2 regions of the Bittarella massiliensis (ex Durand et al. 2017) genome follow, and region 1 is predicted to be linked to the other one. Evidence: riboswitches for the same ligand, from Rfam matches in the RefSeq annotation. Region 1 holds a riboswitch; the other holds the start of a gene.
What was found. A riboswitch is a leader RNA that binds a small molecule or an ion and turns the genes downstream of it on or off. The one in region 1 is predicted to bind cyclic di-GMP.

Region 1 (3,394 bases):
CATCTTCGAGGCCGCCTGCTTCTCGGGGCCCTCGGTCCGCCGCACCAGCAAGAAGCTGGGGCTGCGCAGCGAGAGCTCGGCCCGCTACGAGAAGGGGCTCGACCCCAACGCCTGCATGAGCGCCCTGATGCGCGCCTGCCAGCTGGTGGAAGAGCTGGGCTGCGGCGAGGTGGTCGGCGGGGTGATCGACTGCTACAAAAACCCGCTGAAACCCTGGAAGATCGCCCTGGACGAGGGCTACATGAACCGCTTTCTGGGCATCGACATCCCCCGCAGCGAGATGGAGGAGTACCTGACCCGCCTGGGCTTTGGCATCGACGGCGGCGACGTGGTGGTGCCCACATTCCGCGCCGACGTGGAGCACAAGGCCGACGTGGCCGAGGAGATCGCCCGCATCTACGGCTACGACAAGATCCCCGCCACCCTGGCCAAGACCGCCGACGAGGCCGAGCTGACCGAGGAGCAGAAATTCAAGCGCGCCGTGGGCGGCGCCCTGGTGGGGATGGGGCTCAATGAGATCATTACCTACACCTTCATCAGCCCCAAGTACTACGACAAGATCGACCTGCCCGCCGAGAGCCCCCTGCGCGACAGCGTCACCATCCGCAACCCCCTGGGCGAGGACACCAGCGTCATGCGCACCACCGCCATCCCCTCCATGTTGGAGGTGCTGGCCCGCAACTACGCCAACCGCAACCTCTGCTGCCAGATGTACGAGATCGCCACCGAATACCGCAAACAGGGCGGCCCCGACGACCTGCCTGACGAGAGCGAGGCCGTCCTCATCGGGATGTACGGCGGGGAGAGCGACTTCTACCGCCTCAAGGGGGTCGTGGAGAACCTGCTGGAGGCCACGGGGGTGAAGGACGCCTCCTTCCTGCCCGAGAAGGGCGACCCCACCTTCCACCCCGGCCGCTGCGCCAAGCTGCTGCTGGGCGGGGAAGAGGCGGGCACCCTGGGGGAGATCCACCCTCACGTGGCCCAGAACTACGGCATCAAGCAGAAGGTCTATCTGGCCCGCATCCCCCTGGCGGGGCTGCTGAAAAACGCCCGCAGGGAGATCAACTACCGGCCGCTGCCCAAGTTCCCCGCCACCACCCGCGATCTGGCCCTGGTCTGCGACGAGTCGGTGCTGGTGGGCGACATCTCCCGCGCCATCGCCGAGAGCGCCGGCAGCCTGCTGGAAGGGGTGGAGTTCTTCGACATCTACCGCGGCAAGCAGATCGGCGAGGGGAAAAAGAGCGTCGCCTACAAGCTGATCTTCCGCTCGGACAGCGAGACCCTCAAGGACGAGCACGCCGACGCGGCCGTGGAGCGGGTGCTGGGGGCGCTGGAGCCCCTGGGCATCACCCTGCGCAGCTAATATTTTCCAGAAGTGGACGGCATTTTTCTTGATTCTTGGGGCAGGATAGTGTATCCTACAAAGAGAGGTGATCGCTATGCAGGACAAAACCATGACCTTTTCGATTTATGAGGACAAGGAGGACGAGACCCGCCGCATCCTCACCCAGGTCTACGACGCCCTGAAACACAAGGGCTACAACCCCATCAACCAGATCGTGGGGTACATCCTGTCCGAGGACCCCACCTACATCACCACCTACGACAACGCCCGCAGTCTGGTGCGCAAGCTGGACCGCGACGAGCTGCTGCGCACCCTGGTCAAATCCTACCTGGGCGAATAGGCGCTCTGCCATCCAACATCCGTCTGTCGCCCCCGCCGGGGGCGGCGGTAAAGGGACGCGGACTCCCCCCTCGGGAGTTCGCGCCCCTTTTTTGTTTTCCTTGTCAAAGCCCTGACAAAGGTGTATCATAAAGGAGTCATAATTTCACACTTTATAAAGTGAACTAAACGGGCAAACATGCAGGGGTGCAAAGCCACAGGGTCTTCTTTCGCACAGGGACGACAGCCGGTTGCCGCATTCGGCCCTGCCGCGAGGACACTTGGCAAAAAGAGGGGGTTTTACTGTGAGATTTGCAAAGAGGCGGCGGGGGGCAGTCGCCCTTGTCTTGCTGGTGGCGCTGGCTGTCCTGTCCCTTTCCACCTGGGCGGAGGAGGCCCCCTACACCGGGGCGGTCTTCACCTGGGCGGAGGCGGGGGGCGGGGTCGCCGTCACCGGCTTTGACGACGGCTACCTCGCCTCCCTCACCGAGGCGCAGAGGGGGGACATTGCCATCATCATCCCCGAAACCATCGGCGGAAAGCCGGTGACCGCCATCGGCGATCTGGCCTTTTACAACAACACCCACCCCTCGTACAAGGACTGCCGGTTCACCTCGCTGGACCTCTCCCAGGCGACCCACCTGGTCCAGATCGGGGAGATGGCCTTTGACAGCCACAGCGAGCTCACCGGCCCGCTGGCCCTCCCCGCCTCGCTGGAGACCATCGGCAAACAGGCCTTTATGGGCTGCCGGTTCACCGGCTCCCTCGACCTGCCCGCCGCCCTCACCACCCTGGGGCAGGGGGCCTTCAAGTACAACACCGGTCTCACGGGGGTGCGCTTTCCCGCCGGGCTGACCACCATTGAAAACGCGGCCTTTTCGGGCTGCACCGGTCTGTCGGGGGAACTGGCCCTCCCAAAGTCCCTCAAGAAGATCGGCGCCCAGGCCTTTCAGTCCTGCAGCGCCCTCACCGGCACCCTGACCCTGCCCGAAGAGCTGACCTTCCTGGGCTCCCAGGCCTTTTACGGGACCAACGTTTCCACCGCCGTCCTCCCCCCAGACCCCACGGTCGTTCTGGAAAACGGCGGCACCGCCTTTCGCAACTGTGCCCGGCTGACCGCCCTCCTCTGCACCGAGGAAAACTACGCCGCTTACGCCAAGTCCCTCACCTATGCCGACGCCAAAAAGCTGCTGGGCTACCCGATAAGCGTCTCCTATGCCGACGGCTCGGCCCCCGCCCTTGAGCGGCTCTTCGGCCGCCCCCTCAACCTGGTCAAGGGCGCAGACGGCCACTGGGCGACGGACAGCGGCTTTGCCCTGCCGGCGGACGACGGCAGCACCGGCTACCTGACCCGGTGGAGTTTTGCCGAGGGGGGGAGCACCGTCTCCCCCGCCAGCGCGGTGAGCGGCGCCACCCTCTACCCCGTTCGCGGCTACGCCGACCCGGTGCTGACCCCCAGCGACAGCCGGGTCTCCAAGGTGTACGACGGCCAGCCCGTCGAGCTGAAAATCGATATCTCCCACCCCCTCAAGGGCGACAAGGTCTTTTTTTACTGCATGTGGACCAAGGTCCACAACTACCAAAAGGACAAAGACAGGTGGTCCACCGACAACTGCTGGACCGCCGTCGATGTGGCCGACAGCGCCCCCGGTGGCGGCGACTGGTACCAGGTGACCGTCTACGGCTACGACTACGCCACCAAGACCAACTTCTACAAGAGCCAGACCCACT
Region 2 (3,394 bases), on a different contig from region 1:
CCCCAAAGAGGTGGTGGTCTGCAAGCGCTGCAAAAAAGAGGTGCTGCGGCAAAATTACGCCAAAAATCTCTTCGTCTGCCCCCTCTGCGGCCACTGCAGCCGGGTCTCGGCCTATGACCGCATCGCCATGACCTGCGACGAGGGCAGCTTTCGCGAACTCGACCGCAAGCTGCGCAGCGGCAACCCCCTCAAGTTCAAGGGCTACCCCGAAAAGCTGGAAAACCTGCGCAGCGCCACCGGCCTGCAGGAGGCGGTGGTCACCGGGGTGGGGAAGATCGGCGGCCACCCCGCCGCCGTCGGGGTGATGGACAGCCACTTCCTCATGGCCTCGATGGGCAGCGTGGTGGGGGAGAAGCTGGCCCGCCTCTTTGAGTACGCGGCCAAGAAAAAGCTGCCGGTCGTCCTCTTTACCGCCTCCGGCGGGGCGCGGATGCACGAGGGCATCTACTCCCTGATGCAGATGGCCAAGGTCAGCGCCGCTGTGGGCCGCCACTCCCAGGAGGGGCTGCTCTACGTGACCGTCCTCACCGACCCCACCACCGGCGGGGTCACCGCCAGCTTTGCCATGCAGGGCGACATCATCCTCGCCGAGCCCCGGGCCACCATCGGCTTTGCCGGGCGCCGGGTCATCGAGGGGACCATCGGCGAAAAGCTGCCCAGCGGCTTTCAGTCGGCAGAATTTCTCTGTGAGCACGGCTTTGTGGACCGGATCGTCCCCCGCCCCGAGATGCGGGAGACCCTGCAAAAGATCCTGGCCATTCACAGCAAGTAAGGAGGGCGCGCCATGGCACCGAAAACCGCCTATGAGCGGATGCAGCTCATCAAAAATATCCACCGCCCCAGCGTGGAGCAGTACGTCTCCGCCCTGGTGGAGGACTTTATCGAGTTTCACGGCGACCGCGCCTTCGGCGACGACGCGGCCATCTACGGCGGCATCGGCCTGTTGGACGGCCGGGCCGTGACGGTGGTGGGCCACCGCAAGGGCCACTCCACCGAGGAGAACATCCGCTACAACTTCGGGATGGCCCACCCCGAGGGGTACCGCAAGGCCATGCGGCTGTTTGACCAGGCCGAGAAGTTCGGGCGGCCGGTCCTCCTCTTCGTCGACACCCCCGGCGCCTTCTGCGGGGTCGGGGCGGAGGAGCGGGGCCAGGGCGAGGCCATTGCCCGCTCCATCCAAAAGCTGATGTTCCTCAAGGTGCCGGTCCTCACCGTCATCACCGGCGAAGGGGGCAGCGGCGGGGCTCTGGGGCTGGCGGTGGCCGACCGGGTCTACATGTTGGAGAACGCCGTCTACTCGGTCATCTCCCCCCGGGGGTTCGCCTCCATCCTCTGGAAAGACCCCTCCAAGGAGGAGCAGGCCGCCGAACTGCTGAAGATGACTGCCCCCGACCTGCTGGGCTTCGGCATCATCGACGGCATCATCCCCGAGCCCAAGGGCGGGGCCCACACCGACCCGGCCAAGACCTGCATCGCCGTCAAGGAGGTGCTGGTGCGGGAACTGGAGGTCCTCTGCACCCAGAACACCCGTACCCTGCTGGACAACCGGTACCAGAAGTACCGCAGCATGGGGGTCTACGGCGGCTGACGCGCCGACGGTCCATTGCCTTTTGCAGGCGGCGGAACACATTCCGCCGCCTTTTTGCATATTTTAAAAAAAGCCGACTATTTTTGGATAATATCCGTTGTTTCACAACGCCAAACTTGCTATAATACGGATATATCGACTTTTCAACTGAATAGATGGGCAAACCGGGCGAAAGACCGGGACGCAAAGCCAAGGGCCTACCTCCCCCCAGGGGGACAGGGCAGCCGGCTGCACCTCCCCCCTTCCGTATCGCGCTGCGCCCATCCGGCAGATCAGTCAAAACAGGAGGGGATTTTTGATGTTTCGACACGGCAAGCGGGGGATCGCCCTCCTCTGTGCCCTTCTCTGCGCGCTGCTCTGCCTGGGGGGCCCTGCAGCGGCCCTGGCGGCACAGCCCCAGGCCACCGCCACCGTGCGGGTGGGGTTCCCCATTTTGCAGGGTTTTTCTGAAAAGACGGCGGACGGGGAGTACACCGGCTACACCTACGAGTACCTGCAGGAGATCGCCAAGTACACCGGCTGGGAGTACGAGTTCGTCGAGGTCGAGGGGGACATCAACACCTCCCTCACCACCCTGCTGGACATGTTGGAGTCCGGGGAGATCGACCTGATGGGGGGGATGCTCCGCAGCGAGCAGACCGAAGAGCTTTACGACTTTCCCGAATACAGCGCCGGCACCTCCTTTGCGGTGCTGACGGTCCGCGCCGACAACACCCGCTTCAGCGAGAGCGACTACTCGGCCCTCTCCAACATCCGGGTGGGGGCCCAGGCCACCGCCAAGCGGCGCATCCAGCACTTCGAGAGCTTCTGCACGGCCAACAACATCGACGCCCAGGTGGTGACCTATCAGGGGGAGGACCCCTGGCTGGATGCGCTGGACAGCGGCGAGGTGGACGCCCTGTTGGAGGCGGACACGGCGGTGGGCTCGGACCGGCGGATCATTGCCCGCTTTGCCGAGAGCCCCCACTACTTTGCCACCACCAAGGGGAAGACCGACATCATCAGCGGTCTGAACACCGGTCTCGCCAAGATCCGCGAGGTGGATTTCCACTACGACACCCAGCTCTACGAGAAGTACTTTGGGGAGAACGACGACCCGACCCTCTTTTTGAGCCAGGAGGAGCGGGACTATATCTCCTCCAGCGGCACCCTGCGGGCGGTCTACCCCGCCGGATGGGACCCCCTACACCACCAGGAAAAGGGGGAGTTCACCGGGGTGAGCGCCACCCTGCTGGAACAGATCGGCCGCGAGACCGGCCTCTCCTTTGACTGCCGCGAGGTGGCCAGCTACCAGAAGGGAGTCGAGATGGTCCAGGCGGGGGAGGCCGACCTCCTCATCGGGTCGCCTCCCAACGCAGAGGCGGCCACCGAGGCCGGCCTCACCCTCACCCAGTCCTACCTGCCCTTACAGCGCATCCTGGTGCGCGGCAACGCCACCGACCCCGGCAGGGAAAACCGCTCCGCCTGCCTGCGGGGCTACCCGGTCAACGATGAGCTGGCCGGGCAGGAGATCGTCTGGTATGATACCCCCTTGGCCTGCCTGCAGGCGGTGGAGCGGGGAGAGGTCGACTCCTTTGTCACCAACTCCTACCTGCTGCAACAGTACCTGCAAAACCGCTCCTCCCGAAACCTGGTCTACTCCCCGCTGGACGACTCCTCCGCCGGGCTCTGCCTGGCGCTCCCCCGCCCGACGGACACCACCCTGCTCACCGTGCTCAGCAAGGCCATCGGCAGCATCTCCGAGCGGGAGCGGCAGGACGCCGTCTTTCAAAACACCCTCACCACCCAGCCAAAGGTCAGCCTGAT

Region 2: another riboswitch for cyclic di-GMP. It lies ahead of GT748_RS13310 (GGDEF domain-containing protein); the one in region 1 lies ahead of GT748_RS00805 (leucine-rich repeat protein).

Annotation. Positions count from the first base shown of each region.
Region 1 is NZ_WWVY01000001.1:170,453-173,846, reverse strand. It holds gene pheT (phenylalanine--tRNA ligase subunit beta) at 1-1,363, shown strand, start outside; gene GT748_RS00810 (IreB family regulatory phosphoprotein) at 1,440-1,685, shown strand; cyclic di-GMP riboswitch class I at 1,846-1,922, shown strand; gene GT748_RS00805 (leucine-rich repeat protein) at 1,969-3,394, shown strand, end outside.
Region 2 is NZ_WWVY01000015.1:55,567-58,960, forward strand. It holds gene accD (acetyl-CoA carboxylase, carboxyltransferase subunit beta) at 1-772, shown strand, start outside; gene GT748_RS13305 (acetyl-CoA carboxylase carboxyltransferase subunit alpha) at 785-1,588, shown strand; cyclic di-GMP riboswitch class I at 1,737-1,824, shown strand; gene GT748_RS13310 (GGDEF domain-containing protein) at 1,887-3,394, shown strand, end outside.